Regions from separate parts of the Paenibacillus sp. 2TAB19 genome, predicted to be linked through region 1. Evidence: a T-box and tRNA genes for the amino acid it is inferred to sense, from the RefSeq annotation. Region 1 holds a T-box; the other regions hold tRNA genes.
The links. The T-box of region 1 lies ahead of AB4Z33_RS15975 (arginine--tRNA ligase). A T-box ahead of a tRNA ligase gene usually reads a tRNA of that ligase, here a tRNA-Arg.
Positions count from the first base shown of each region.

Region 2: it encodes a tRNA-Arg, which carries the amino acid that the T-box ahead of AB4Z33_RS15975 (arginine--tRNA ligase) is inferred to sense. The anticodon was not compared.
Region 3: it encodes a tRNA-Arg, which carries the amino acid that the T-box ahead of AB4Z33_RS15975 (arginine--tRNA ligase) is inferred to sense. The anticodon was not compared.
Region 4: it encodes a tRNA-Arg, which carries the amino acid that the T-box ahead of AB4Z33_RS15975 (arginine--tRNA ligase) is inferred to sense. The anticodon was not compared.

Region 1 is NZ_JBFRGE010000032.1:7,963-14,974, reverse strand. It holds gene AB4Z33_RS15990 (vWA domain-containing protein) at 1-658, shown strand, start outside; gene AB4Z33_RS15985 (VWA domain-containing protein) at 642-3,530, shown strand; gene AB4Z33_RS15980 (rhodanese-like domain-containing protein) at 3,648-3,959, shown strand; T-box leader at 4,087-4,350, shown strand; gene AB4Z33_RS15975 (arginine--tRNA ligase) at 4,419-6,341, shown strand; gene AB4Z33_RS15970 (heavy metal translocating P-type ATPase) at 6,429-7,012, shown strand, end outside.
Region 2 is NZ_JBFRGE010000046.1:30,934-39,176, reverse strand. It holds gene AB4Z33_RS19910 (phosphoglycerate kinase) at 1-906, opposite strand, end outside; gene gap (type I glyceraldehyde-3-phosphate dehydrogenase) at 1,113-2,117, opposite strand; gene AB4Z33_RS19900 (sugar-binding transcriptional regulator) at 2,225-3,256, opposite strand; tRNA gene AB4Z33_RS19895 (tRNA-Arg) at 3,491-3,565, shown strand; gene clpP (ATP-dependent Clp endopeptidase proteolytic subunit ClpP) at 4,112-4,696, shown strand; gene AB4Z33_RS19885 (HPr family phosphocarrier protein) at 4,922-5,191, opposite strand; gene whiA (DNA-binding protein WhiA) at 5,386-6,315, opposite strand; gene AB4Z33_RS19875 (gluconeogenesis factor YvcK family protein) at 6,322-7,308, opposite strand; gene rapZ (RNase adapter RapZ) at 7,321-8,208, opposite strand.
Region 3 is NZ_JBFRGE010000034.1:45,651-53,893, forward strand. It holds gene AB4Z33_RS16805 (phospholipase D-like domain-containing protein) at 1-133, opposite strand, end outside; gene AB4Z33_RS16810 (hypothetical protein) at 353-847, opposite strand; gene AB4Z33_RS16815 (helix-turn-helix domain-containing protein) at 1,464-1,685, shown strand; gene AB4Z33_RS16820 (hypothetical protein) at 1,759-2,025, shown strand; gene AB4Z33_RS16825 (hypothetical protein) at 2,092-2,292, opposite strand; tRNA gene AB4Z33_RS16830 (tRNA-Arg) at 2,511-2,587, opposite strand; gene AB4Z33_RS16835 (hypothetical protein) at 2,838-3,731, shown strand; gene tig (trigger factor) at 3,820-5,109, shown strand; gene clpP (ATP-dependent Clp endopeptidase proteolytic subunit ClpP) at 5,339-5,926, shown strand; gene clpX (ATP-dependent protease ATP-binding subunit ClpX) at 5,951-7,207, shown strand; gene ispG (flavodoxin-dependent (E)-4-hydroxy-3-methylbut-2-enyl-diphosphate synthase) at 7,339-8,243, shown strand, end outside.
Region 4 is NZ_JBFRGE010000021.1:76,175-84,417, forward strand. It holds gene AB4Z33_RS11925 (Mur ligase family protein) at 1-1,158, shown strand, start outside; gene AB4Z33_RS11930 (aspartate/glutamate racemase family protein) at 1,203-1,919, shown strand; gene AB4Z33_RS11935 (hypothetical protein) at 2,205-2,621, shown strand; tRNA gene AB4Z33_RS11940 (tRNA-Arg) at 2,612-2,689, shown strand; gene AB4Z33_RS11945 (hypothetical protein) at 3,002-3,340, shown strand; gene AB4Z33_RS11950 (FtsW/RodA/SpoVE family cell cycle protein) at 3,431-4,774, opposite strand; gene AB4Z33_RS11955 (PadR family transcriptional regulator) at 4,771-5,103, opposite strand; partial or broken gene AB4Z33_RS11960 (hypothetical protein) at 5,514-5,576, shown strand; gene AB4Z33_RS11965 (IS3 family transposase) at 5,699-6,583, shown strand; gene AB4Z33_RS11970 (S-layer homology domain-containing protein) at 6,658-6,831, opposite strand; gene AB4Z33_RS11975 (DUF4870 domain-containing protein) at 6,947-7,303, shown strand; gene AB4Z33_RS11980 (MurR/RpiR family transcriptional regulator) at 7,357-8,205, opposite strand.

The DNA.
Region 1 (7,012 bases):
TAAGCCGCCGGCAGAGGAGCTTGGCTGGGGGAAGCCGGTATTGACCTATGGCGGCATACCAGCAATCTATGCTGGAGATGCGGGAGGTAAGCCGAAGCTGAGGTTCACCTTTAACCTTCAGGATACCGATCTGCCGCTCAGATCCGAGTTTCCGGTGCTGATCGTTCAAGCAGCCGAGTGGATGAGCGGAGGCTCGCAGCTTGAGCTTGGCATAACCTCGGCAGATCAGCTTATGGAACTATCTCTTCATTCGAATTCAATCACTGCGCAATGGGAAACCATGGAACTGCTGGACAACAGCCTGAAGCCTGAGCAATCGGTTGGAAACAGTCCCGTCATGCTCGAACGACAGGCTAAGGACATCTATGAAGCGCCTTCCGTGCCAGGCCTTTATCGGCTGGTTGAAGTCGATGCCGAAGGAGAGGTAGTCGGGAGCCGTATGCTTGCTGTTCATGCGGATGCTGCAGAGCTCGCGTCTTCACCTGAATCATCGCCTGAGCTCCGACTCACCCAAACGAACCAAGCGAATGAACCTAATCAAGCTGTCGCGCACCGGACGAATGAAACGGCTCTATCTCTTGTTGTGTGGGCTGCAGCGCTATTGCTGTTCTTGATGGCGGCGGAATGGGAGGTGTACCGACGTGGGCATTCAAGCTGAAACGCCTTGGGCACTTCTGCTGCTGTTGCCTTGGCTGCTGTATATGATTTGGATTATACGTTCCACGATTCGATTGAAGGGCGGTCGCAAGGCAGCGGCGATTACAATAAGAGGCATGATTACGCTGTTGCTCATTGCCGTCATAGCACAAGTACAACCTTACGTTATTAATCAGCAGCGAAGTATTGTCTTCGTAGCAGACCGCTCTGCCAGTATGCAGGCCGATGAGCGTATAGGTGAATGGATCACAGGCGCATGGGCTGCCAGAAACGAGGACGATAAGGCAGGCGTCGTATCGGTGGGACTGAATGCAGCTGTCGAAAGGACGATATCGAACGAGCTCATAGGTGATTCTGCTGACTTCACCTTCCGAACAACGGTTAATAATCGGTTCACCGATCTGTCCGGGGGCGTGCAGCTGGCTGCCGCAATGCTCTTGAAGGAAGGTGGAGGGAGAGTTGTTCTGCTCTCCGATGGAGCGGAAAATGCAGGCGATGTGAGGCGACAAGCGAGATTGCTCGCAGGCGCGGGGATTGCCGTTGATGTTGTTGAGATCCATACAGAGTCTATTAATGACGCTGCAATCGAATCGCTTGATGTACCTGCCACGCTTACGCAAGGGGAAACCTTCACTTTCGAGATTTCGGTATCGAGTACGACATCTCAGCAAGCCGAGCTGCGCTTATTCGCTGATAACGAGGAAATATCGGTCACTCAGGTGCAACTGGAGAAAGGGGATAATCGTTTCGTTCTGAATAGTATTGCAGTTGAACCAGGCTATCACCGCTTCAGAGCCGAATTGTATACAACTAGTGATGAGCAGGCAGCTAATAATACGGCATACGCCTTCAGCCGGGTTGCGGGACCGCCGCATGTATTGATTGTAGAAGGACAACCGCAATCGTCGGCCAATGTTGAAGCTGCACTGTCTGCTTCATTCATCGGTCATACGACGATTATGCCGGAGCAGCTCTCTGTTGAGCTGGCAGAGTATGCAAGCTACGACAGCATTATTTTAAACAATGTGCCAGCTACTCGAATTGCGGAGAAGCCGATGGAATGGCTGGGCAAAGCCGTCAGCGATTACGGTGTCGGTCTCGTCATGCTCGGCGGAGAAGACAGCTTCGGCTTAGGCGGTTATTTCAAGACGCCTGTCGAGCGGGCGCTGCCCGTCTATATGGATTTGCAAGGCAAACGCCAGATACCTTCTCTAGGTCTCGTGCTCGTGATCGACCGCTCCGGAAGTATGTCGGACGGCAAGCTGGAGCTGGCGAAGGAAGCGGCAATCAGGACGGTCGAGCTGATGAGAGACGTAGATACGGTAGGGGTTATTGCCTTCGATTCCGCACCATGGTGGGTGGTAGAGCCTGAGAAGCTGTCGAACCGCGATTCGATTATTGAACGCATTCAAGGTATTCAATCCGAAGGCGGAACCGAAATCTATAATGCGCTCCAAGCCGGTTATGAAGGGCTTCTAGAAGTGGATGCGCAGCGCAAACATATGATTTTGCTTACGGACGGTCAGTCGGCGACGAATCCTGGTTATGAGGCGTTAACCGATGCCATTGTAGAGGATCAAATGACGCTCTCTACGGTCGCGGTAGGCGATGGAGCAGATCAAGCGTTGCTTGAACGGTTGGCGAAGGCTGCCAAAGGGCGATTTTACTTCACCAAAGACCAAAGCACGCTTCCTGCCATCTTCAGTCGCGAGACGGTAATGATGTCTCGTACTTATATTGTGGAGCAGTCGTTTACGCCAGCAGTCGCTAGGGCCGCTGATTGGGGGAAGCTGTGGAACGGCGGCGTGCCAAAGATTAACGCTTATATCGCCGCAACAGCGAAAGAAGCGGCGGAAGTCGCTCTATTGACGCCGGATGGCGATCCGCTGCTAGCCCGCTGGCAATACGGCTCTGGACGATCCGTCGCATGGACAAGCGACGTTACGGGCAAGTGGGCACGCGAATGGGTGCAGTGGCCTGCATTTCCAACCGTGCTTACCGAATTGGTGAAGTGGACGTTCCCTCAGTTTGTGAACAATCCGTATTCGATAACGACCGAGCAAGACGGCGGCCAAGCCACTTTGAAGGTACGCTCAGAAGCTGATGCGGGCTCATTCGACAGTGCGCTGTCCGCGGGGATTGAGGACGAATCAGGCAGCTATTCCGTTCGCCGCTTAATGCCGATCGGGCCGGGAGAGTATGAAACGACCTTGCCTGCGACAGAACCTGGCGTTTATTTGGCTCAAATCGGACAGAAGTCGAACGGAAACGCAATTGAAGGCGGTACGACATCGGCTTTCGTCATTCCTTATTCGCCTGAATACCGATTATCGAACACGGGCGGTCCAGAGACGATGGCTCAGATCGCCGCCACGACCGGCGGGCGCAAATTGCTTTTGGACGATCCTCAATCGGCATTTGATTTCAAGCCGCTGGAGGCTCGCAAGCCGATCGATTTGACGAATAAACTGCTCGTCGCCGCTTTGCTCCTTTGGTTGCTGGATATCGCGCTGCGTAGGCTGTCATTGCCTTACGGACGGATGCTCGAATGGGCGGGAACTTTGTTACGGCAACGCAATGGACGTAATAGCAGTCATACGAATGAAGTTTTAGAGTCAACCAATGCGGTATCGAGGCTAAAGAGAAGGACAACCGAAGCGAGCCGCTTCTACGGCGGCGTGTCTGGAATATCTCCATTCAAAGAGAGCGACAATCGAACAAAGCCGAGTGAATTGTCACCTTCAGCGAATGCGACTGCATCTGTGACGAACACGAATCAACCCGGCCCGAGCGCTGCTCGGCTAGAGCGGGATACTGCAACGGACGGAACGATCAACCGTCTGCTCGCAGCCAAAAACAAAAAGCGGAGATAGCCGCAGATATGGCTTCCAATAGCAACCGTTCTCCTTCATATGGACACGAGCGATAGGACGCGATACAATTCATATCAACGACTATAATAAGCAGCTACGCTTGAAGGAGATGTCTATATGGCTCAAGAACTGACGACGCAGGAACTGGAACAAAAGCTTAAAAAYGGCGAGACTATCAATTTGATTGACGTTCGCGAGGTCGATGAATGGGAAGCCGGCCATATTAAAGAGGCACGCAACATTCCATTATCGGAAATCGTTCAGCGTGTTGACGAGTTCCCGCAGGAAGAGATGGAGATCGTCATCATCTGCCGCAGCGGCGGACGAAGCGGCAAAGCATGCGACTATTTGGGCGCGCTGGGCCATACCGTTATTAACGTGTCGGGCGGTATGCTTGCTTGGAACGGCGAAGTTGTAACCGGCGAATAATCGCATAATGAGGAATATGGCGGCACTAGGCTTCTTAGCTTAGTGCCGCTATTTATTATCCCCCTTGACAATGCTAAGCGGCATCGTGTATAAATACGTTTAAGATATATTCAGAATTTTCACAAATCTAACATTAACGAACGGGACAGTAATCTTAGGACGGATAGTCGCAGCGAGCCGGGACAGTGGAAGCCGGTACGGATGTCTATGATGAAGCGGGCCCGGGAAATGGTTTGTCGAAGCGATTCCGCGCAGTCAAGGTCAATGCAAAGGCGGCTATCGGAGTAGACAAATCCGGTCAATGACCGTTATCAAATCGAGTGATTGAACCTCATTGCAGGTTCAATACTTAGAGTGGTACCGCGGGAATCAGCAAGCTCTCGTCTCTTTATTATAGGAGACGAGGGCTTTTTTGGCGTTCGGACTCGATTTGACGATAACAAGGAGGAGGAATATAAAGTGTTGAAAGAAAAATTATTAACCGCATTAACTAATGCCGTAAATCAGATCGCAACGGAAGAAGGGTTGGTGCTCCAGGACAAAGTCAATGTCGTAGTGGAACATCCGGCTAACGAGGCAAACGGCGAGTTCAGCAGCGGCATAGCGATGCAATTGGCAAAGCATCTAAAGCGTGCTCCTCTCGTTATTGCAGCTCAGGTTAAAGAAAAGCTGCAATCTAATAACGCGATTAATCAGCTATTCGCAACCATCGATATCGCTCCGCCAGGCTTTATTAATTTCTATGTCAATTGGGAGCAGTGGGCGAAGCTAAATGAGGATGGAGCAGCAATAAAAGCCAAGAAGCAGCAAAAGCATAAGCACAAGGTACTCATTGAACATACGTCGATTAACCCGAACAAGTCTGCCCATATCGGTCATTTAAGAAATTCTTGTATCGGTGATACGCTAGCAAGATTGATGAAGCAAGCCGGACATCTTGTAGAGGTGCATAATTACATCGACGACCTTGGCAATCAATTAGCCGATACGGTCGTTGGCATTCTGAACACGTGGGCCGCTCAGTCGCATGCGAGATTTGGCGATTTCTGTTGGGAGACGTATGCGAAGGTGAATCAAGCGTATAAGGAACAGCCCGAATTGCTGCAAGAGCGTTCACGCGTACTTGCTCACTTGGAAGAAGGGGGCAACAACATTGCTTGGATGGGGCTGCTTATCGCTGAGCGCATCGTAAGCGAACATGTCGAGGAGATGAAGCAGTTCGGGATCGATTATGATGTGCTCGTATGGGAAAGCAGTATCGTTAGCGGAGGATTCTGGGGGCGCACCTTCGAGCTGCTGCAGCAAACGAACGTCTTCAGACAGGAGCAGCAGGGGAAGCTTGCAGGCTGTTGGGTGCTTGGAAGCGGGCAGCCGGCACATGAAGCTGACAACCTGATAGAACCTTTAGAAGCCGAACAATCCGAGCAGCAGCAAGGCGAACATCAAGCAGACAAGGTGCTTGTTCGCTCGAATGGAATTCTGACGTATACGGCTAAGGATATCGCTTATCATCTGTGGAAGTTCGGCTTGCTGGACAAAGATTTTCGTTATCGCAAGTTCGGCATAGGTCTATGGTCTACGCAAGCAGGAGGCGTGAAGAAGAAGATCGGCAAGGCAGATGTCGTTATTAATGTGATCGACCAAAGGCAGCAGTACCCGCAGGCCATGGTGAAGCAAGCGCTGTTAGCGTTAGGTTACACAAGTCAAGCCGAGCAGCTCAAGCATGTCAGCTATGGGGTCGTGTCATTAAGCCCATCTACAGCTGCCGGACTAGGCGTAGACACCACAGCTGGCAAACATGCTTATCCGATGTCCGGCCGCCAAGGTATCGGGATCAAAGTGTCGGAACTGCTCGACAGAATGGAGGGCATTATCGATGCCAAACGTTCAAGAAAGCAAGGTCTTACGAGTCGAACAATAGCGGCTGCTTCCATTCGTTACTACTTGCTGCGCTTCCATCTGCAGACAGAGATTGTGTTCGATCTGGAGCAGGCGACCGAAATATCGGGCAATACAGGCGTGTATCTGCTTTATGCCTACGCTCGGGCTTGCAGCATTATGGAGAAAGCCGCGCAAGCAGGCGTTCATGTGTCGGAGGTCCAGGTCGATCAGTCGCTCGACAAGCAGGAGCATGCCGTTCTAAGGCAGCTATGCTACTGGCCGGAGGTATTGCAGGCGGCGGAGCTCGAGCTTGCGCCGAACATCATCTGCAATTACACCTATGAGCTGGCAACGTTGTTTAATCATTTTTATGCGACATGTCCAATACTGAAGGCATCTCCTGCTCAGCGCCAGCTGCGCTTATGGCTTACGCAACGTTACAAGCAGACGCTTGGCGAGGCGCTCGATATTCTTGGATTACCTGCTCCCGAAAGCATGTAACCTCACATTCCATTCATGCAAACGACTGGTCCCACATATAAATGAACCCAGATGGGTACAGGCATCGGTTGGAAGGAGGCGGGTTCAATGAATTCGCCGGATAACGGAATAATGATCGACTTTGCCGTGCAGGGAATGAGCTGTTCCGCTTGCGCGGCACGAATAGAGAAGTCGGTAGGGAAGATGGAAGGCGTCTATGAAGCGGCAGTAAGCTTCCCGCTGCGCACCGCTTGGGTGCAATTCTCGCCAGAGCGGGTAAGTCCCGAGCAAATCGCCGAGCGCGTAAGCCAGCTTGGCTTCACGGCTTCATTAAGCGAGCATGGCGATACGGGTCTGCGCAAGGAGCATGCGATACTAAAGCTTCGATTAATCGTCTCGCTCCTGCTGACACTGCCTCTGCTGCTTACTATGGTTCACCATTTGCCAATCTTATCGCCGCTTGCTGCTTATATACCTGCATGGCTGACATTGCCTTGGCTGCAGCTGGTGCTAGCGACGGTGCTTCAATTCGTTATCGGCATGCCCTTCTACTTCGGCGCTTATTATGCGCTTAGGCAGAAGAGCGCCAATATGGACGTGCTCGTTGCCGTAGGCACGACTGCAGCTTATCTGTACAGCCATTACATCGTGTTCCAGCAGGATCTGTTAAGCGGTTCGAGCTTTGGGGCAGA
Region 2 (8,243 bases), on a different contig from region 1:
CTCGCGAGTCTTAGGTCCGATGTCGATGCCTTCCCATTCAGCAGGAATGCCGTCAACGTCAACGATTTTTGTGTTCGCGTTTGCGCTGAAGTCGTCTGTTACTACGATATCAACAGGGATCAGGAAGTTTTTGCCGAGTTTTTTCGCTTTTTCGATGAACTCAAGCGCTAGATCAAGCTTGCTGTTGTCCACGAGCGATTTGCCGATTTCATGGCCTTGCGCCTTGAAGAATGTATAGGACAAGCCGCCGCCGATGATGATGTTGTCGGCAATTTCAAGCATTTTGTCGATAACCGCGATTTTGTCTTTTACTTTCGAACCGCCTACGATTGCTGTGAAAGGACGCTCAGGGTTGTTCAGCGCTTTGCCTAGAACTTCAAGCTCTCTCTCCATCAGAAGACCGGATACAGCCGGCAGCAAGTGTGCAATGCCTTCTGTCGAAGCATGCGCGCGGTGAGCTGCGCCGAATGCGTCGTTAACGAACAAGTCAGCAAGCTTAGCGAAAGCTTTTGCCAGTTCCGGATCGTTTTGCTCTTCGCCTTCATAGAAGCGAACGTTCTCAAGGAGCAATACGTCGCCGTTGTTTAAAGCCGCTACTTGCGCTTCTACGGCTTCGCCGATTGCTTCGTTAGCTTTTGTCACCGGTTTGCCTAGAAGCTCAGCCAGACGCGCTGCGGAAGCCGTATGACGAAGCTCTTCTACAACTTGACCGTTCGGACGGCCAAGGTGGGACGCAAGAATAACTTTAGCGCCTTTATCGATCAGGAAGTTAATCGTTGGAAGCGTCTCGCGGATCCGTTTGTCATCCGTAATTTTTCCGTTCTCGAGCGGCACGTTGAAATCAACGCGTACAAATACTCGTTTGCCTGCCAGTTCAGCTACGTCGCGTACACTTTTCTTGTTCATCGATAGAACCCTCCTAAAATTTCTGTGGAATGCAATGGGCAAAAATAGCATCGGAAGCATCGGCTTGAGTTAAGTATGAAAAAAAGAAAAGAGCGTTCCTTCGTCAAGAAGAAACGCCCTTAAGGTCCAAGTCCCCAAAAGGGCGCGAACTTAAGAGCCGAAGCGCCCAGCAGTGCAGGGAGCCTCGGCCCGTTCGCCTTCTTTCCTTACAGACCTTTGCTTGCGATATAAGCAGCAAGATCAACTACGCGGTTCGAGTAACCCCACTCGTTGTCGTACCAGGAAATAACTTTAACCATGTTGCCTTCAACAACCATTGTCGACAGACCGTCGATTGTGGAGGAAGCAGGGTCGCTATTGTAGTCGCTCGATACAAGCGGCAATTCGTTGTAGTTCAAAATGCCTTTCAAAGCGCCTTCGGAAGCATCTTTAAGTGCTGCGTTAACTTCTTCAACCGTAACGTTAACTTTCAGTTCAGCAACAAGGTCAGTTACCGAAACGTTAGGTGTAGGTACGCGCATAGCCATACCGTTCAATTTGCCTTTGAGCTCAGGCAATACAAGGGAAACAGCTTTTGCAGCGCCAGTCGACGAAGGAATGATGTTTTCTGCAGCAGCGCGAGCACGGCGCAGGTCTTTGTGTGGAACGTCAAGCACGGATTGATCGTTTGTGTACGAGTGAATTGTAGTCATCATACCTTTAACGATACCGAATTTGTCGTTCAATACTTTTGCGAATGGAGCAAGACAGTTCGTTGTGCAAGAAGCGTTGGAGATAATAGTGTGCGCGGAAGCATCGTATTTATCTTCGTTAACGCCCATAACAACTGTGATGTCTTCGTTAGTAGCTGGAGCGGAGATGATAACTTTTTTAGCGCCGCCTTGAAGGTGAAGCTCAGCTTTTTCTTTAGCTGTGAAGATACCAGTCGATTCAACTACGATTTCAGCGCCTACGGAAGCCCAAGGAAGGTCAGCCGGGTTACGCTCAGCGAATACTTTGATTTCAACGCCGTTTACGATCAAAGCGCCTTCTTTAGCTTCTACTGTTGCGTCAAGAGTGCCGTGAGTCGTGTCATATTTAAGAAGGTGAGCCAGCGTGTTCGTGTCTGTAAGATCGTTTACCGCTACGATTTGTACATCAGGGTTGTTCAGTGCTGCGCGGAATACGTTACGGCCGATACGTCCAAAACCATTAATACCTACTTTAACCATTGTTAATTCCTCCTAAGCATTTTTGGGATAAGGCAATTTATTTCAAGACGTTTCGCCTGCAGCAGGTTGCCCTGTTCGGCAATAACGTCATGACCACTTCTTTAATGTCATTCTTGCTCGATTATAGCTACGATCTCTAGCGCAGCTACTTCGTCCGTCACCAGCACATCGTTATGACCGAACCGCATGACGGCTGCTATCGCCTCGCCTTTACTCTTGCCTCCTGCGACACCTATAACAACTTCAGTCTTTACAATATCCTCGAGCCGTAATCCTACCGTCTGCATTTTGTGCACCACAGCGCCATTTCGGTCAAAATAAAACCCGAACGACTCCGCCAGCGCGCCTTCTGCAGCCATCGCATTCACGACGTCCTGCTCCAGCCGTCTTCGTCTAGCCATTACCATCGCATCCCCAATCCCGTGGACGACGATTCTAGCGCTTCGAATGACATCGACAATCTCGCGAATGTTAGGCTCTTGCATGATCGATGAGAATGCTTCCTCGCCCAAATGATCCGGGACATGAAGCAAGCGGTATTGCGCGCCTGTGCGCTTCGCCATTGTCGAAGCAATCGTATTCGCCTGATAGTCGAGGCTCTCGCCAAGTCCGCCCCTTGCAGGCACGAACCAATTGGTCTTGAGCGCGGTAGAGGTTGATAAATGATTCGCAACTTGGGCAATCGTTGTTCCGCCTGTTACAGCGACGACATCATTGGGCTGCATTACCTTGCGAAGCACTTGTGCGCTTGCACGGCCAAGCTCCCGCTTCGTCTGTGCCGAGCTCTCGGAATCCCCGGCTACAACAACAACTTGCGATAAGCCAAAGCGAGTGCGGATTCGATCTTCAAGCTCCGATWGACCGAACATCGTCTTATAGACCGGTTCCAGCCGCTCCAGAAGCTCTCTGCCTGCATCCGTAATTCGAATGCCGCTCGAATGAACATCGAGCAAGCCTTGCGCCTTCAGAAACTCAATCTCCGTTCGCAGCACGCGCTCCGTAAGCGATAACGCCGTGGCAAGCGTGCGGCGTCCGATAAGCTCTGTCAGCATGACCTGGTGCAGAATCGAATACCTCTTTCTCATTACATCTAGAAGATCAGGCACAAGCTGCTGCTGCAGTTCAATGATCTGACGCATCTTATCCTTCACTCCACCCGTTATATGAGACTATAGCTCCATTGACCGGGACGCGAAACGTCCCTCTATAACATTTGTAGTCCCACCTCCTATATTATCGGAAATTGTTGCTCGCCGCAAGAGCATGAAATCGAATGAAAKCGATTACTGTCACGATTTTCACAAATTTAATTTACGGAAGCCGCTTGCTTTCTAATCGCTATTATCATATAATCACCCTTGCTACTGTTTTTTGCGCCCGTGGTCCAATGGATATGACGTAGGCCTCCGGAGCCTGAGATCTAGGTTCGATTCCTAGCGGGCGCGCCACTTACTTTTTTCTAATGCAACTACATAACGCATACCTATTAAGGCCATCCCGAATGTTGTTTCGGAATGGCCTTTTTTAATAAGCTCAACCTCCTGCAGTGACGTTGCAACGGCATTTCGGGATACTAAATTCACTTACTCCTCCTAAAGTCGCTCAATAACGGTATTTAGGGAAACTAAAGTGGCTCTTTAGGCTTCACTTGGCGTTCATCGGCCATTTAGTTCGACGGAATGCCATTAGCGCATGATATTTTTAAACTGCATCTATTTAGTTTGACGAAATCGAACTATTTACGGAGGGCCTCTCTCCCAAGCTTCAATCTACTTTTACACCTGCTCTAATTTTCCCCGCACTTATCCCCGCTTAGTCTCCATTCATCCGATGTCCCACTTCGACAAAGCCCGATACAGCGGCCACTTATTGCTTGTCCAATCATTTGTCAGATAATTTGTCTGACTATCTTTGACTTTTGAGTTTCCATCCGTTATTATGAAAATACGATTTAACCATTTCGTTCAGTTTGAAGGAGGGGGCTTACGTTGGATATGAATTTCGTTCCTATGGTTATTGAGCAAAGCAATCGCGGAGAGCGTGCGTATGATATTTACTCTCGCTTGTTGAAGGATCGCATTATTTTTCTTGGATCGGGTGTAAACGACGTGGTGGCTAATTCCATCATTGCGCAAATGCTGTTCCTTGCGGCGGATGATCCCGAGAAGGACATTTCTCTTTACATTAACAGCCCAGGCGGCTCCATTACAGCCGGTATGGCGATCTATGATACGATGCAATACATTAAGCCAGACGTATCGACCATCTGTGTCGGTATGGCCGCTTCAATGGGCGCGTTCCTGCTGACGGCAGGCGCGAAAGGCAAGCGTTACGCGCTTCCGAACAGCGAAGTTATGATTCACCAGCCGCTAGGCGGCGCAGAAGGACAAGCGAGCGACATCGAGATTCGCGCGCGCCGCATCATTAAGATGCGCGACCATCTCAATGGCATTCTTGCAGAGCGCAGCGGTCAACCGCTTAGCCGCATCGAGCAAGATACGGATCGCGACTACTTCATGAGCGCAGCGGAAGCGAAAGAATACGGCCTTGTTGACAAAGTAATCGAGAAAATTGGATAAGTAGTAAAAAGGCGGTACAAGGGTTTCATGCCCTAGTATCGCCTTTTTTTCTTATTCGATATCCACAAACCGTAGCAACAATTCATTTTATCCACAGTCTTATTCACATTCTATGCACAGTTATCCACAATTGGTCTAATAACTTGTCAATAACTCGCAGAAACGCAAAAAAGCCTACACCGATCAACTGATCGAGTGAGGCTTTTTTCATCGGTAACCAATGAATTATTGATTCTCAAGTTCCTCTTTGCTAACAAGAGCGACTAAAGCGTTTACAGCCTGTTCCGCGTCCGAACCTTCCGCACTTATGGATACTTCAGTGCCGGAGCTGATCGCTAGACTCATAATGCCCATGATCGATTTCGCATTAACTTTTTTGTCGTCTTTCTCTACAAATACCTCGGAGGAAAATTTGTTCGCTTCTTGTACGAATAACGCTGCAGGTCTTGCATGAAGCCCCGTCTTCAGACGAACGACAACCGGAAGCCTTGTCATGGAAACCATACCCCCTATATTATACTCATTCATAAGCGTCAAACGACCCGGCCAGCAACAGCTGTGCGGACCCGGTGACGTCTAGCGCAGAAATATAAGCTTGTATAAGATTTAGACTTATACTTCTTATCTTTGGTGATAAGTTCATTTTGCATTATTATAACATTATACCAGCGGTTGCACTAGGTGAAAAGCTAACTACCTCGTATTTTTTCCGCAAGTTCGTCGATTTTGCGCAATCGATGGTTAACGCCCGACTTACTTACCTTGCCTCTTAGCATTTCGCCGACCTCGGTCAGATTCATATCGGGATGCTGCAGCCTGATCTCGGCTACTTCTTTCAGCTTCTCAGGAAGACTGTCCAAGCCGACTTCCTTCTGCAGCAGCTTAATATTATCAATCTGGCGTACAGCCGCTCCAATTGTCTTATTCAGATTCGCAGTCTCGCAATTAACGATCCGATTGACGGAATTGCGCATGTCGCGCATAATTCGTACGTCCTCGAATTTGAACAATGCCTGGTGCGCGCCGACGATGTTGAGAAGCTCGATGATTTTCTCGCCTTCCTTGATGTATAGAATGAAGCCTTTCTTCCGTTCAATACATCTGGCATTCAGATCGAACTTATTGGCAAGCTCCACAAGCGCATCGCAATGCTCCTCGTACATCGACGCTATTTCCAAATGATACGAAGAACCCTCGGGATTGTTGACCGAGCCTCCAGCCAGGAAAGCGCCGCGCAGATAAGACCGCTTGCAGCATGGCTTACGAATAATCTCCTTATCGATGCCGTTAGAGAACATGAAACCCTCTGACACGATTCCGAGTTCACTTAGTATTTCCTGTACTCCCGAAGGAATCCGAACGATATACACATTATTTTTCTTCAAGCGCATTTTCTTACGCACGAGTAGCTCAACATGCATGTCGTAATGCTTCTTAAGCAAGGAATAGATTCTTCTGGCGATGGCCGCATTTTCAGTCGAGATGTCGAGGACAACCTTGCGGCTGGATACGCTGACAGAGCCGTTCATCCGTAATAGCGCAGACAGCTCTGCACGCTCACAGCAGCTATCGGCTTCAATAAGGGTCAGCTCTTTTTTTGTTTGTGCCGCAAAAGACATCGATTATCACCTCTTTCTAAGCATCCAGTTCTCTACCAGTTTATATATATGATGGCTTAAACGTTCGGCATCATGCCTCAAAAAAGTTCGGAACAGCACAAGACGGTCCGCTATAACCTGATAACCGCGTCTCGTTACCTCGTCCAAGTCGAGATGAACCGCTTTAGCGCCCATCTCGGCATACTTGCTTTCGATCTGCGGCGGAATCTCTCCGTCATTCACAATGACATAATCGAATAGATGATGTCCAATATGCTTATGGACAGCTTCCAAATGGTCGCTGACGGAATAATCGTCCGTTTCCCCTGGCTGCGTCATCACATTACAAACAAACAGCTTAACAGCCGTTGAATTAACGATCGCTTCAGCTAGCTTCGGCACGAGCAGATTCGGAATAATACTCGTATACAAACTGCCCGGACCGACCAGGATGGCGTCAGCCTGCTCGATCGCTTCTACTGCCTCAGGCAGCGCCTCCACATCGCTTGGCTCAATGAATACACGCCTAATCGCCTGACCCGCCTTCGGGATCATCGATTCCCCCGTTACGATCGAGCCGTCTGCCATCTCGGCCTTGAGCACGATCGCTTGATTGGCAGCGGGAAGCACTTGACCGCGAACGGCAAGGACGCGGCTAAGCTCACGCACACCCGATACAAAGTCGCCCGATATGTCCGTCATCGCCGCAAGCATCAGATTGCCTAGGCTGTGCCCGACTAGCCCTGTCCCGCTATTGAACCGATACTGCAGCACTTCGGTGAGCAGCGGTTCCGCATCGGCAAGCGCCATAAGCACGTTGCGTATGTCGCCCGGCGGAGGGATTTGGAGCTCGTTGCGCAAAATGCCGGAGCTTCCTCCGTCGTCGGCAACCGTCACGATCGCCGTAATATCTAGCGGCTTCTCTTTCAAGCCTCGCAGCATGACAGAGAGCCCTGTACCGCCGCCGATTACGACGATTTTCGGGCGTCTAATAATTTTATGCCTGCTTTGCATCGTCTCACCCCGTCAATGCTTGTCACGATCGGCATCGCGATGGCTGACACGAATGCGTTCCGTATCGCTGCTGCCGAGCATGCGTCCCAAATATTCGGCAATCGCGACAGAGCGATGTTTGCCGCCCGTACAGCCGATTCCGATGACTACCTGGCTTTTCCCTTCCTTGCGATAGAGCGGAATAAGGAATTGCAGCATGTCGAGCAGCTTCGTTAGAAATTGTTGTGTTTCCGGCCACTTCATCACGTATTCGTATACATCCGGATTTTGCCCCGTATTCGGACGCAGATGCTCAATATAATGCGGATTCGGAAGGAAACGAACGTCGTAGATGAGGTCGGCATCGATAGGAATGCCATACTTGAAGCCAAAGGAGGTTACGTTCACGGAGAGACTGTTCTGTTCCAAATTCGTAAACCGCGTAATAATACGTTCCTTCAACTGGCCTGGTTTCAATATCGTCGTATCGATCACCTGCGAGGCCGAGCCCTTCAGATCCTCCAGCATTCGGCGTTCGTTGCGGATGCCTTCCAGCGGCATTCCTTCCGGCGCAAGCGGATGGCGGCGGCGGCTCTCCTTGTAACGCTGAACAAGCACCTCATCGGTCGCATCCAGGAATAGAATCTCGCAATCGATGGTGAATTGATCTTTAATGAATGCCAGCGATTCGGCCAAAGCGTCGAAAAACTCGCGCCCCCTCAGATCGATCACGAGCGCTACCTTGCCGATCTTGCCGTTCGATTGATCAATCAGCTCGGCGAACTTCGGAATGAGCACAGGCGGCAGGTTGTCGACGCAGAAGAAGCCAAGATCCTCGAGGCTTTGCACAGCAATCGTTTTGCCCGCGCCAGACATTCCTGTAATAATGACAAGCTTCGCAACTGTAACTGCCGTCTCCATGAGTACAACCTCCTAAAAGGTTTGCGAAGCAAACC
Region 3 (8,243 bases), on a different contig from region 1:
TCGTGTAATCACTTGTTTTACGATACGTGATCATGGAGGCTCTTAAAATACCAAGTAGTTCATCCTTATTTTTATAGTCATCATCATACTTTACTGTCTCAATCATTGTTCTTAAAAATGTTTGTTCGTCCATATTGCCCCCCTTATTTTTTTCGACTTGCTATATTTTAACACAGGATATAGAACAAATCTGCCCGTTAGCTTAATGAAGTCCTGTTCTAATAATTGATTTTTATTCAACACGCTCATGCTTCATAAAAGTATATCCTTAAAGTATCATCGGTTTTCCATATGGGTTTTTCTAATGTCTACTATAAGGGGAGTGCTTGAATGCGGTCGGTGGGTTTCATTTTTATTCGAGATTTGATTTGAATTCAACCTCACCTATTTTCACATTTGTTTGTGCTTCTCCTTTATTGGTAAAAGCCTTTTTGCCTGTTGCGAGGTAGGCTGATGAAGTGTTGTCTTTTTCTAAGATGTATACAAATACAGACTGAACCTCTTCACCCTTATCAAATGCTAATTCAGAAGCGTGCTGGACAAGTTTTTCTAGTTCTTTCTTATCCTTGCTAGCAGTGACTAATGTTAAATGTGAAATGCCGGCATCATTTAGTTCATCTTTAATTATTTCGAACTCTGGTAACGCTGCCTCTGTACCCGAACTATTTACCACCGCTGCTTTAATAGGTATTTGAGCTTCTGCTGCAGATGTCTCATTTAAGTTACCTTTAACAAGATCGGCAGCTTCATTGGAGTTATTGCCAAAAGAGCCTATTATTACGATAACGATGACTACAAACCAAAACCACCATTTTTTATAAAATGACTTCTTACGACTTGCTACCATATACATTCCCTCCCGAGAAATATTACAAGACCTATATCATTATCAAAGCGCGGGGACTATGTTAAAATCCCAATCGCTTGGGACTTTCGTTAATAAGCCTGCTGACTGGTTATGTCGACAGGCTTATTAATTGTGCTTTGTTGCATGGATATAAGCACGTTTCGTACTATAACTTGAATAACATAATCACCAAACTAACGACACTCAGTACACAGGCAGCAATGCTAAGTGCAAGAGAGATAACTAAGATTTTAGACGATTTAGTCGATTTCATCTTTACATCTCCTTTGTGATATAATTATTAGAAGAAGAAACAGCAGTCCCTTATACTTCACCGTCCCGTTAGTCTTGACTCTTTCAGAGTCAAGACCTTCGGTTTCTGCTTAGTGGCTAAGTGTGACGATGAGGGCGATAATCGAGTTTGTCAGGCTAATGATTGCCGTCACTAGCGTGATGATTACTGCTCGATTATCTACTTGCTGTTTCTTTCTTTTTTTCTTCATGCTCTTGTTCACCTCCTTATATTCTTATTATACAACGAATATCGTTGAATGTCAACGAAAATCGTTGAAATAATCAAAAGGATGTTGTATATTCTTATCGAGGTGATTATTAAATGTTAAAATTGAAGCTTGCTGAGATAATACTTAAAAAGGGAACTAATGCAAGACAATTGAGCCAAGCAACGGGGATTCGTTGGAACACGATTGATGATATGATAAACAATCAATCGAAGACTTGGTCACCCACGAATCTAGAGAAGGTCATGATTTCATTAGGAATTGAAGATGTTTCAGAGCTCATCGAATATGTAAAAGAAGAAGCCTCCGACCAATAAGTTGGAGGTTTCTCTTGTTTTCGAAGGAATGTTTGTTAAAATGAGAACATACATTCGCGTCGGAGGTATGCACATGGACGAGTGGCGTTTATCAGATACCGCAAGAAAAACCCTTACATTTCTATGGAATGAAAAAAGGTACGACCCATTCATGGTTAATCATGAAGCACTTCAATATATAAGCGTTAGAACTCAGCGCTCTAAATCTAAAATAAAAATTGCAGTAAATGAACTCGTATGCAAAGGATATTTGCAGTGGACGAAAGCAGACAGGTTGTTTAAAATCTTATATTGCAATGAGGATGATAAGCCAAAGCCATGGACCTGGGGAAAAAATTAAAATAGTACCGGCACGACCTAATGAAATAAAAACAGCCCTCCGACCTAAAAGGTAGAGGACTGTTTTTTATTTCATCGTGAATCCAAAAGAGGAAACAGGAGTCACATTAGCAATAACGTGACGAGGAACTATCCAAACTTCTGATCCATTTCGAATTTTATAACAGTCTGTAATTTCTGTGTCCTCGATTTTTTCAAATAGCCCTTCAAGCAATTCGGTGGTATCTAGTTCAACGATCACGACAAGTCCAACATATTCGTCAATCATTACCTCGCCTCCTAATAGCAAGGATATTCGACTTTAGTGATCGTACTTCCTGCACAAATCGAGCATGTGTAAATCATGTGTAAAAAAAAATCAGGACTTATCGTTTCTAATCGCATTCTCGCTGATAGTGCTAGGAATAAAAAATGCTCCGAATCCCATATAAATCAAGGATTTCGGAGCATTTTGATATTTATCAATCGTGACGTATCTGAACGTTATGGCGTCCCAGAAGAGATTCGAACTCCCGACCGACGCCTTAGAAGGGCGTTGCTCTATCCAGCTGAGCTACTGGGACACGAGTAATAATATAACATGAACGTTTTTAGTATTGCAAGTCATTTTTTGGATTTTGTCGAAAAAATAGTTGGTTGCACCTGCCGAGCGGTCTTCTAGCAGCTTTTGTTTTTTTCTTTCCTCAGACCGTGGTATAATCTTACGCAAGCTTGCGAGAAGCATGAGATGGCGTATACGAAGGCGGTGTTAGCATTACAACTCCCATTGACCCACAAGGCGACAACAAGGATAACGTATATTTGTTCCCTAGCATGCTGGATCATTATCAAATTCATCTTACCCGAATGCTGGAATCGGAGCAGTACGGGGAGGCTAAGGAGCTATTGCGTTTCCTGCTGCAATGCCAAGGGGAGGACGAACGCCACTATGAGGAGTGGAACAGTCTTCTCACATGGCTCGATATGGCTTTTCCTGAAGGAGGAGGCGGAGACGACGGTACAGGCTATGTGCTCGCGATGCCCGAGAAGGAGCCGAGCGAGGATACGATTCGCGCGGAGCTGCTGAACCCGCCTGAGCAGGATGAGACATACATTAATCAAGTGATGTACATTATGCAGAATCATCCTATGATTGATCAGCAGATGCTTGCGCTTGAAAGAGCGGCATACATACAAAGCGAACAGGTGGACGCGACGATTGTGAATTGGCTCGTAACGAAGCCGGTTCATCCAGTCGTGCAATTCAAAGCGCTGCAATGCTTGCGAAAGCGCGGTGCTCAAGGCTCTTTGACAATTGAAAGGCTCGATGAGCAAGTTCAGCTGGAGCTCGACGAAACGCCGCTCTCTTTGGACGACTTTCCGAGTCAAATCAACCAAATTTTGGAGCGGGCTGAACAGGTGGCCGAAGTCGATGATCCGACGCTGCCTCATTTTGCCAAAGAGCTTTGGAAGGAAAGTCTGCAGTTCTTGTATGGGACGGCGGCTTACAAATGGATGCTTAGAGAAGATGAAGGAACCGTCGATTGCTTTGCTGCGGCGCTACATCTTACGCTATTGCTGACCGTATACGGATCGGCGAACGACGATGATATACGCGATACATACGGCATTACCGAATCGTTAAGATTTCAATATGAGCAAGCTTGCAGAGCGCTTAGGCAGGTTGCGGTATTGCAGCCGTCAGAGCCAGATGAACCTCAGCCTTGAAAAGCTCGTCCATCTTGTTTATAATGGAATGGTTTATGGAACGTGAAAATAAGCGAAGTACGTGCAATTTTGGAGGGGAAGGCATAAAATGAAAGCAACTTGGGAAAAAATAGACAAGAACATCGTGTCTATCGATGTTGAGGTTGAAGCGGAGCAAGTCGCAACAGCGCTGGATCAAGCGTTTAAGAAAGTCGTAAGTAAAGTGAATGTACCTGGATTCCGTAAAGGCAAAGTACCTCGCGGTATCTTCGAATCCCGCTTTGGCGTGGAGAGCCTGTACCAGGATGCAATCGACATCCTTCTTCCTGACGCTTACACAGCAGCAGTGAACGAGAACAATCTTCAGCCGGTTGACCGTCCGGAGATCGATGTTGAGCAATTCGCCAAAGGCCAATCGTTCAAATTCAAAGCGAAAGTAATCGTTAAGCCAGAAGTAACGCTTGGCGAATACAAAGGCCTTGAAGTTGAAGCAGCAGCGGCTGAAGTAACAGAAGAAGAGATTGCGGCCGAGCTTGAGCGTCTGCAACAACGCCACGCTGAATTGTCGGTTGTAGAAGAAGGCGCTACTCAGAACGGCGACATCACGGTTATCGACTTTGACGGTTCCGTTGACGGCGTTCCATTCGAAGGCGGCAAAGCAGAACGTTATTCCCTTGAGCTCGGATCGAACTCGTTCATCCCTGGCTTCGAGGATCAAGTAGTCGGCATGCAGCTTGGCGATTTCAAGGACGTTACCGTAACGTTCCCTGAAGACTACCATGCTGAGAACCTTGCAGGCAAAGCAGCGGTATTCGCTGTTAAACTGCACGAAATCAAGCGCAAGTCGCTTCCGGCTTTGGATGATGAGTTCGCGAAGGACGTTAGCGAGTTCGACACGCTTGACGAGTACAAAGCAGACTTGTCCAGCAAGCTGAAAGAGCGCAAAGAGAAAGAAGCTGAGCAAGCCCGCGAAGTTGCTGTCGTTGACAAAGCTACTGCGGCTGCCGAAGTTGAAATCCCTGAAGCGATGATCGTAACCGAGACGGACTACATGATCAAAGACTTCGAGAACCGTCTTCAAATGCAAGGCATGAACATGGATCTGTACTACCAGTTCTCTGGCCAGAACGAATCCGTGCTTCGCGAGCAAATGCGTTCCGACGCCGAGAAACGCGTTCGCAACAACTTGGTGCTTGACGCAATCGCGAAAGCTGAAGGCTTCTCCGTAAGCGAAGAAGATCTGACGGCTGAGCTTGAGACGTTGTCCAAATCGTACAACCGCCCAGCAGAAGAGCTGCGCGACATCTTCACTCGCAACGGCAACATTGCGAACCTGCAAGAGGACGTATTGCTTCGCAAAACGATCAAATTCTTGCTTGATAACAGCAAAACGGTTTAATACGCATAATCAATCTACAACAACATAAGCAACACCCTCAGAATAAGGCGCGTAATATACGTGCCTTATTTTGACCCTACATATGAAAATGTGCTTGACTCGGAGGCTAATCTCCGTACATATCGAACGGCCGACATCGTATACTGTATTATTGGAAAAATGACATCACTACGATGACGTGTTACAATAAGGAAGTACTTAAAGCCATAAACGAAAAGAGGTTGGTCGCATGAATCTGGTACCTGTCGTAGTCGAACAAACAAACCGCGGGGAGCGTTCTTACGATATTTACTCCCGCTTGCTGAAGGACCGCATCATTTTCCTTGGGAGCGCAATTGATGATGACGTTGCAAACTCCGTTATTGCACAACTGCTGTTCCTGGCGGCCGACGATCCGGAGAAAGACATCCATCTGTACATTAACTCTCCTGGCGGATCTGTAACCGCTGGTATGGGTATTTTCGATACGATGCAATATATTAAGCCTGAAGTGTCCACGATCTGCATGGGCATGGCAGCAAGTATGGGTTCGCTTCTCCTGACTGCGGGAGCGAAGGGCAAGCGCTTCGCGCTTCCCAATGCGGAAGTCATGATTCACCAGCCGCTTGGCGGCGTTCGTGGTCAAGCGTCCGATATTAAGATTCACGCGGACTGGATCTTGAAGACAAAGCAGAAGCTTAACAATATTTACGTTGAACGTACGGGTCAACCTTATGACAAGATCGACCGCGATACCGACCGCGACAACTTTATGAGCGCGGAAGACGCACTCGCTTACGGTCTGATCGACAAAGTCATTACTTCGCCTGTAGTGTAACGATTTAATTGAAGGGGTGATTCCATGTTCAAATTCAACGACGAAAAAGGCCAGTTGAAATGTTCTTTCTGCGGCAAGTCGCAGGATCAAGTGCGCAAGCTGGTAGCCGGTCCCGGCGTATATATATGTGATGAGTGCATCGAGCTATGCACGGAAATCGTAGAAGAAGAGCTCGGTAACGAAGAAGAGCTTGATCTGAAGGATATTCCGAAGCCGAAAGACATTCGCGCTATTCTTGATTCGTATGTTATCGGTCAAGAGTTCGCTAAGAAATCGTTGTCCGTTGCGGTTTACAACCACTACAAGCGGATCAACTCCGGCAGCAAGATCGAGGATGTCGAGCTTCAGAAGAGTAATATTTTGCTTCTAGGCCCTACAGGCTCGGGTAAGACGCTATTGGCTCAAACAATGGCGAAAATTCTGAATGTTCCGTTCGCGATTGCGGATGCGACTTCGCTTACGGAAGCTGGTTATGTAGGCGAGGACGTAGAGAACATTTTGCTCAAGCTTATTCAAGCCGCCGACTATGATGTTGAGAAAGCGGAACGCGGTATTATTTATATCGACGAAATTGATAAAGTAGCCCGCAAATCGGAGAATCCGTCCATTACGCGCGACGTATCCGGTGAAGGCGTACAGCAAGCATTGCTGAAGATTCTAGAAGGTACGGTTGCATCCGTTCCGCCGCAAGGCGGACGCAAGCATCCGCATCAAGAGTTCATTCAGATCGATACGACGAACATTTTGTTCATTTGCGGCGGCGCGTTCGACGGCCTGGAGCAATTGATCAAACGCCGTATCGGCAAGAAGGTTATCGGCTTCAACTCCACTGGCGAATTGACAAAGGACTTGAAACCGGGCGAATACCTATCGATGGTATTGCCTGAAGACTTGCTCAAATTCGGGCTAATCCCTGAGTTTGTAGGACGTCTGCCGGTTATCTCTACTTTGGAGCCGCTTGATGAGCCGGCACTCGTTCGGATTCTGTCCGAACCGAAGAACGCGCTCGTGAAGCAGTACCAGAAGCTGCTTGAGATGGATAATGTGAAGCTCGACTTCGAACCGGCTGCGCTTGATGCGATCGCGAAGGAAGCGATTAAGCGTAATACCGGCGCGCGCGGCCTGCGTGCGATCATCGAGGGCATCATGCTGGAAGTGATGTATGAGGTTCCTTCCCGTGACGATGTGCAGAACTGCCTGATTACGGAGCAATCCGTGCAGGAAAAGATGATGCCTGAGTTGACGGCGAAGAAGGGCAAGAAAAAGGAAGAGAGCGCGTAAGCTACCTTTTCAAATAACAAACGTATGATATAGAGCGAGATTACCGTCATTGTTTCCACCTTGCTAGCTGCGGCTTTTTTCGCCATAAGCTTGCGGGGTGGACTTTGACGTTCATGGGAGAGATTGGTAATATGTACAAACGTCAAGATACGGTAGCGGTGAAGGTCGGCGATCTGACGATCGGCGGCAGCAATGAAGTCATCATTCAAAGCATGTGTACGACGAAGACCGCCGATGTGGAAGCGACTGTAGCTGAAATACTGCGTCTCGAGGAGGCTGGCTGCCAGGTTGTCCGGGTAACCGTCAATAACAAGGAAGCGGCGGATGCGATTAAGGAGATTAAGAAACGCATCCATATTCCGCTAGTTGCTGACATTCACTTCGATTACCGCTTGGCGCTTGCGGCGATCGAGAACGGCGTCGACAAGGTGCGTATTAACCCAGGCAATATCGGCCGCCGCGAGAAGGTTGAGGCGGTTGTTAAAGCGTGCAAGGAGAAGGGCATTCCGATCCGGATCGGCGTCAACGCCGGCTCGCTGGAGAACCATCTGCTAGAGAAGTATGGTTATCCAACGCCGGAAGCGATGGTCGAGAGCGCTTTGTTCCATATCGGCATTCTCGAAGAGCTCGATTTCCATGATATTATCGTGTCGCTTAAGGCGTCCGACGTACCGATGGCGATAGCGGCTTACTCGATGGCAGCAGAGAAGATCAAATATCCGCTGCATCTTGGCATTACCGAGGCGGGCACCCTGCACACGGGTACGATCAAGAGCTCGGCAGGCATCGGCGCATTGCTGGCGCTTGGCATCGGCAATACAGTTCGGATCAGCCTAAGCGCAGATCCGGTTGAAGAGGTTAAGGTCGCTCGCGAGCTGCTCAAGACCTTCGGTTTGATTACGAACGCAGCGACGCTGGTCTCTTGTCCAACCTGCGGCCGTCTTGATATCGACTTATTCTCGATCGCGAATGAGGTCGAGGACTATATCTCGAAGATCAAGGTGCCGATCAAGGTTTCGGTGCTCGGCTGCGCGGT
Region 4 (8,243 bases), on a different contig from region 1:
GGCAAGACAACGACCTCCTATATGACCAATGCCATCCTAGAGAACCATGGTCTCAAGACGGGGTTGATCGGTACGGTTGTCATCAAGGTTGACGAAGTCTCTATCCCGTCGGAGCTGACAACGCCGGAATCGCTTGACCTGCAGCATTACTTGAAGCAAATGGTCGATAAGGGCGTCTCGCATGTCAGCATGGAGGTATCCTCCGCCGCGCTGGAAACTCGCCGGGTTGAGGGCGTCGATTACGACATTGTGACGTTCAACAATTTAAGCCGGGAGCATATCGACTCCCACGGAACGTTCGAACAATATTTCGAGGCCAAATCCAGCTTGATCACGAATGCGGGCGAGCACAGCTACGCCGTCCTTAATCTCGACGATTCCTACTCGGCATCGCTCGCGGATAAAACGAAGGCAAGCGTCGTGACGTTCGGCGTGAAGAGCAAGGAAGGCCATATTTATTGCAAAAATCTCGATCTGTCAACGGGACGCGCACGTTATACATACGAGATTGTGAAGCCGTTCCAAGTGGATGGCACTTGGCATACGGCTGGTGAATTCGATATTCAGCTTGCTGTACCAGGTCTGCATTCCGTCTATAATTCGATAGTGGCCATTACGGTGGCCCTGCTCTGCGGCATTCCCGTTGAAACCATTCAAGCGACGATGCGTACATTCGCCGGCGTTGAGCGCCGGTTCGAATTCATATATGAAAATGATTTTATGATTATTGACGATCATTTCGCCAATCCAGGCAATATCCATGTCACGCTAGAGACGGTGAAGTTCATGGATTACGATAAGCTTCATCTAGTCTATGCCATTAGAGGCAGCCGCGGACCTACCGTCAATCGGGAAAACGCCGAGACGATTGTCCAGTGGATGAAGCGTTTGGAGCTTGATGAGATCATTGCTACGCGGAGTATTTCGCATGTGACGAGCAAGGACTTTGTCACCGATGAGGAGACGCAAGTATTCCTCGACGTCATGGAGCAAGCGAACATCCGTGTACGGCTGTATGACGAATTGCCTGACGCGATTGCTGAAGGGCTGTCCCATGCAGCATCTCGCGACTTAGTGCTGTTGGCAGGCTGTCAGGGCATGGATCCCGGCGCTCAGATCGCTCTGAAGCAGCTCGAGGACAGATCCGCTGCCAATTAATCCGCCGCATGGACAACTAATTCATTTTAAAAGTGGGTAGAGCAATGGAACATAAAAGCTTAGGCGTCATTGGCGGAATGGGCCCGAAGGCAACCTCCGTTTTCTTCGATAAGGTGATTGAGCATACGGCAGCCGACCGCGATCAAGAGCATATCAACATGATCATTCTGAATCATGTGACGCTGCCTGACCGTACGAGTGTCATTCTTAGCGGACAAGGAGAGCTGTTCTTGGAGGCGATCGAGAAGGACTTCAAGCTGCTCGAGCTGGCTGGGGCGGCGCATATCGCCATTCCGTGCAATACGTCGCATTACTTCTACGATCAGATGCAGGAAATGACCACCGTTCCTATTATTAATATGGTCGACGAAACGTTGAAGGCCATTCATGCCAAATACGGCGACAATAGCAAGATCGGTATACTGGCGACCACCGGCACTATTAACAGCGGTGTTTATAAGGCGGGCTGCGAGAGCTACAATATGAAGCTCCATGAGCCGAATGAAGCGATTCAAGAGCTCGTGATGGACATTATCTATAATCAGGTAAAAAGCAATCTGGAGGTCGATCCGGCCGTTCTTGAAGGCATCATTAACGAGCTCGTCTACCAAGAAGGCTGCAACTGCGTCATTATCGCTTGCACGGAGCTGTCGTGCATACCGATTAACAAACAAACGATGGAAATCAGCATCGACGCCATGCAGGTACTCGTGGACCAATCGATTGTGCGTTCCGGCAAGCAGACGATCACAGAGATATAACTAAGAGCGGTACAGGGATTAATCCCTGCACCGCTCTTTTTCTTTGGCGCTCTCCTCGACCACCACTGCCACACCAGACCCTTACGCTGTAAGAGCACACGTGCTCTTACAGCACAAACACACTAGCTACTTCACCACTGTAAGCTCACCGGTGCTCTTACAGCTCCCTCTCGATAAGCTGCAGCTGCGGATTCCAGAGGATAGCTCGCTCGTTACCTATGACGCTTTATACCTCCACCTTAAGTCGAAGCTCGACATTACGGGCATTAAATTACTCAAGGCCGCATGACGCCGACCGTTATAGGTAAGCCAGCACAGCTGGTCCGCTTTTGTCGAGGGCGACCGCTGCTTCGCGTTCCTTCGGACCCTGATGCGACGGCAGATGTCGGTCAGCATGAATTTACGTATACGTTCCATGTCTGGAGCGAAGGCTTCATCAGCAATCCGGTCATTCGTGAAGCGTTAGAGCTCAATACGCCTATTCCGCAAGCAGCCGGCGCAATCGGAACGTTCTGCAGCTTGCTCACTTCATCCAATGCCAATATTATTTTCGACACGGTGAAGATAGCCGAAGACGGCTCCGGGCATGTCATTGCACGGTTGCCCGTTCGAAGTGAAGACCATTCGAATCATCCCGCAATAAAGCGATCACTTGCGCCTCCAACTTCACCCATGTTAAAATGTGAAGTGTTGCGCCCGTAGCTCAGCAGGATAGAGCAATCGTTTCCTAAACGATGGGTCGGGGGTTCGAATCCCCCCGCGGCGCGCCATTATTCTTTTAAATATTGCAGCATTTATACACAAGAGCCGTTTTCGGTCTGTTTCGAACAGACCAAAAGACGGCTTTTTTTTCAATAGGAAACTCTGAACAATACCGTACCAACGCTGTTTAAAAACTAATATTTTGTGGTAATTATGATTAAAAAATATCATAAATATCCAACACGCTCTCCCAAGCAGTCATCTAGCCACCCCATTTTCCTTATCCTGCCTGCATATAACAGCTCAGTAAGATGTCTTTACTACACTCCATTGACTAGAGAACAAGTGTTCGCATATAATGGAAATGAGGTGACGATCGAATGGCTATGAACGCTTATGTAACAGAGCAGCATCCCGTTAGGGAGTCCAATGGGCTGATTAAAGAATACGTAATTCTGTCTTATACGCTTGCCGCCGTCAAGCGCAATCGCTTGGAGCTGGATAAGAAGGCAAGATCGCTTCGCCCGCTCTTCATCCAAGCGGCGAATATCGTGATCGCAAGAATCGAAGCCGATCTTGCGCTTGCCGAGCAATTGCTTCGGAGCATGCATATCGACATCAGTTCAGCGCTTCCGCATATACAGCAAGAGCGACTGAACGCCGAAATCAACAATCGCATTTCCTTTTACGTCACGGAGCTGTTCTCCAAGAAACAGTAGCGGTCACCATTATGAGAATAAGCGGAAGACCGTAAACGTCAACGATGTGCGTTGAAGCCTACGGTCCACCCAAGTTCGGCCAAGTGGCCGCTATATGTTCTGCGAAGACAATGCGGATTGCCCTAATATATCTTTTCGTCTATTCGCGCCCAACATCAACCCCACAGCCGCCAGCTCGATGAAAGTATAGGAGCCCCAGCTTATAAGCGGAAGCGATGTAGAGGAGACGGGCATAAATCCAAAGCACATGAGCAGATTCCAAATGAAATGAAAGCCCATTATCGACAACACTCCGACAATAATTCCTTTCGCATAACGATCTTTCAGCTTCAACGCCATTCTGACAATACGCGCAACAAACAAGAATGCCAACACGACTATAATGAAACCGAATACCCATCCCAAGCTATACACTAAATAAGAATAGAGCATCTCGCTGTTATACGAAGGAAGTCGGTTATTGACTGCGCCAAACCCTTGCCCCCACATACCGCCATCTTGGATCGCTTCAATAGATCGATCTGTGTAATAATGGCTATCCGCATTGGGAAATATAAATCCTTTCAATCGTAACCATACATAATTATATCTGTGGCTTCCCTGAACAAGCCATAGCGCGAGCGCGGCCAATGTGCCGACTCCGGCTAATACCACCTTGTATTTCTTGCCGATTAGGATCAGCATTAGAAACGTACCGAAGCAGAAGATGCTGTAATATAACAACGAGGATGTTGTCAGGTAGAAGTACGTCGGCAGCAAGAAGAACAAGACAGTATCTTGAAGCAGCCGCAGCTTCGGCCTTAATCTGCTCGGCCCGGCAGTTGTTTCCCTGGTCAATATCCCTGCGAAAGCAACCATGAATAGATAAGGAGAAGCGGCAGCAACATTAAAGGTAACCGAGCCGATAATAATCCATTGCTTCGCTCCGTTTATGGCGCTGCCCATTTGACCGGTAGCTGCCAGCAGAAGAATCGTGAAGCCGTACAGATGCCAGGAGTACTTTTGCAGCTTGCGATAATCAAAGAAATAGAGGCAAACCATCGCGAATAGTCCCATTATGACAAACAACAATTTCTTTTCTACAAAATGATTACCCAGCCTTTCATTTCCCGTCGCCTGCACCGTCAGCATAGCAACAAGTCCAATACCGATGAGCAGCATGCATATGCCAAGCAAAGTCCACTCCATTCTCGGCTTATGCGCCTCATGAAGCTGCTTGCCAATCTGCTCCGGATCGCCCATCTGTTTGATGGCGTCCGCTATCGCGTCTTCCTCGGATATATCGCCTGCCAGAAGTCTGTCCTCGACTCGCTCCTCAAGATGGCTAAGCATCTCAAGATTAATATCCTCATGCACTTCCTTTGCTTTCACTTTCCCGCATACGCTTTCTAGATATTGCTCGACCAACGGATGCTGTCTCAGCTCACGGTTCATGCATGCCCCTCCCCGATCACGCGATCCACCGTTGCACGGAACAAGGACCATTCCTTCTTCTTCTCGCCTAGCTGCTTGCGGCCCAGCTCCGTTATCCGATAATACTTGCGCTTGCGTCCGCCCTCTTCATTCCAATAAGACTCCACTTGCTGCTCCACCTCAAGTGTATGCAGGATCGGGTATAACGTCCCTTCCTTGAACGTGAATACGCCCCCGGAGCTCTGCTCGATCTCCTTCGTCATCTCGTAGCCGTACATTTCTTTCCGATTCAGCAGCGTCAGAATAAGAATGACCGTGCTTCCCTTCATTAGCTCTTTATTGATCTTCACTGCAATCCTCCTCATGAGCGAAACAATACATAGATTAAATATGCATCGAATATCTATGTATATAATAAACTAAGTTTTCCCATTTGCGCAAGCCTCTTGTCCGATGATTAAAACGGATAACGCTCTTAAACAATCACTATACCCTCCGCACGGCTCAATACAATGGCATAAGACCTTAGACGTTTGAAGCTAACCAAACGTTACTAAGCCGGTCGCATAGAACCACAGCAGAAGAAGCCCCTGCGACTGATGAACTGCACCCCTTATAGTGGACATTGGAAAAACACCCTGGTGTTTAAAACCGATGAAAACTATAGGGGGTGCTTTTCGTTATGGCGAGAAAAGGGCAACGTCTGCAGACGTACAGCTTTGATACAAAGAAAAAAGCAATAGAAATGCGACTGCAAGGTATGACGAAGCAGAAAGTAGCAGAATTACTGGGGATTACAGATGTAGGGCGATTGAAAGTGTGGATGCGACGCTACAATCAGATGGGAGAATTCGAGCTGACAGACACTCGCGGGAAACGGAAAGAGTATGCCACTGAAAATAGTTATGTCAGACGGTTAGAAATGGAGAATGCCGTTCTAAAAAAGTGGTTGGCCATTACGAAGGCGGAGGTGTACCAGAAAAGTGTAGGCTCGTTGAAGAGCTCAGAGACCATTTCACCGTTACAGAACTTTGCAAAGAAGTCGGTCTCTCTAAGAGCGGATTCTATGCCTATCTTAAACGAAAAGCAGTAGATAAGGACAAGTCCTCCAAAGAGATCATTCGCACCACGTATGAACGCTATAAAAGCATTTATGGCTACAGACAAATTCAATTGTTTATGTACCAAGATCATAAGGTATGGATGAACCACAAGAAGATCCTGCGTCTCATGCAGGAAATGGGGCTGCAAGCAAAAATACGCCGCAAATTCCGTCATCATCGATCTTGGAGCTTAGGCGACAGAGTCGTGAGAAATGTGCTGGAGCGCAATTCTGAAGCCCTTCAACCTAATCAGAAGTGGGTCACAGACGTAACACAATACCGAGTGAAAGATAGCTGGTTGTACCTCTCTACCATCAAAGACTTGTGTCAAAACGAAATCGTCGCCTACAACATGAGTTTACGAAATGATAAGGATCTTGTACTCCAAACGTTTTCCAAAGCATTTGAAAAGGAAAAGGACGTGACTGGGCTGATCGTTCACAGCGATCAGGGATCCCAGTACACGTCCTACGACTACCACGACATGCTGCCAAAGGTTGGCGCCCAAATCAGCATGTCTCGACGAGGCAATTGTTACGACAATGCCTCAATGGAGAGCTTCTTCTCACATTTGAAGACGGAAGCACTCTATCCTTATGATATCCGATCCATCGAGGAAGCACAAAGTAGGATTGAAGAATATATCCATTTTTATAACAACCATCGTCCGCAGAGAAAATTAAATAAGCTGCCTCCGGTACAATACCGGAAACAGCTTATTGGGTAGGGCTTTTTCTAACTGTCCACTAAATGGGGTCTTGACCACTGATCGCAGGGACTTCTTCTGCTATTTCGAGCCCGTTACTTCTGCATTTCGATTAGTCGGACAATAACAGCAACCTCCTCGGCGCGGGTTACGGCGGAATCCGGCTCGAACCGGTTGCCCGGCCTTCCATCTATAAGTTTGTGCTCCTGCACGAAACCGGCTGCAGGCAGCGCCCATGCAGGGAACAGACGCCACCCCTTGTCGTCAATGCGACATACAAAATATTACATGAATTTCCGAGCTAAAGCTGTTATATTTATACATAAATGCTGTGCGTCCGCGCAGCGAGCGACAGCTAAACGGACAAGAAAGGAGAATCGTTACTTGAACCATCCCTACACGCCTCATCCCGATGAGAAACAATTTGCGATGTTGGCCCATGTCATTGCCTTCGCCGGGTTCATCATTCCGCTCGGCAACATTATCGGACCGCTCATCATTTGGCTGATCAAGAAGGATCAATCGCATTATGTGGACTTCCACGGCAAAGAATCGCTGAATTTCCAAATCAGCATTATGATCTATGGCATCATATCCGCTATTTTGTGGCTGGTCGTCATCGGTATTGTTGCATCGATCGCCGTCGGTATCTTCTGGCTCGTATTGACAATTATCGGAACGATACGCGCTACAGAAGGTCAGTTCTACCGTTATCCGCTTACGATTCGGTTTTTTAAATAGCCAACAAAAAACGGATTCTCTCGACAATCGAGGAATCCGTTTTTTGTTGTGTCTTACTTCGGCAATTGTGCCGCATATTGCTTGCGCAGAGCATGCAGCTTATCAAGCTTGTCGAGCGCCTCGCGGCCGCGGCGCTTCGTAAGTCCTACCGTCAAGGCGTCGATCAGCGCGACAGGAGCGGTCATCGAGTGAAAGCCCTCCAGCTCGCCGCGGTCCAGCTGCAGCACGATATCGCTTTGCGCCAGCATATCCGATACGAGCAGATCGGTCACGAGCACCGTCGTATAGCCCGCTTCCCGCGACTGCTCAAGCAATACCGTAAGCTCAGGCGACCGCCGCACGAAACCGAACATAAGCACCGTATCGCCATCTCCCGCTTGTGCCAGCGACTCGAGCAGCTCGCTCCCGCTTCCCGCCATGCCAATGACCCTTACGCCTAGCCGGTTCATACGAAATTTCAGCAGCTCCGTTAAGCAGACGGAAGCTCCCGTTCCGAATACATAGAGCGTACTCGCTCGATCAATCGCCTCAACAGCTTGTTCGAACTGCTCCCTCTCCACCCGCTTCGACGTTTCCTCCACGTTAGCCGAAGCAATGCCCATCATTTCCGTCACAATATCCGCTTCTTCATGCTCGACCTTGCTTAAGATCGACTTCATCTTGCGTGCTGGTGTTGCATGCTCATTTTGCAGCAAGCTTTTCTTGAAAGCCTTTAGATTCGGATAACCGATCGACCGCCAGAACCTAGAAACAGTAGCCGTGCTAACGCCAACGGCTACCGCGATATCCTCCTCCGTACAATACGGGATATGCTGCAGTGCGCCCGCTACGTAATTGGCAATCGCCTGCTGGCTTTTCGACATCGACTCCAAAGCCATCTCCAATTGAAAAAAAGTTGCCATCCTGGTCACCGCTCCCCTCATTCTATTTACATGGATTA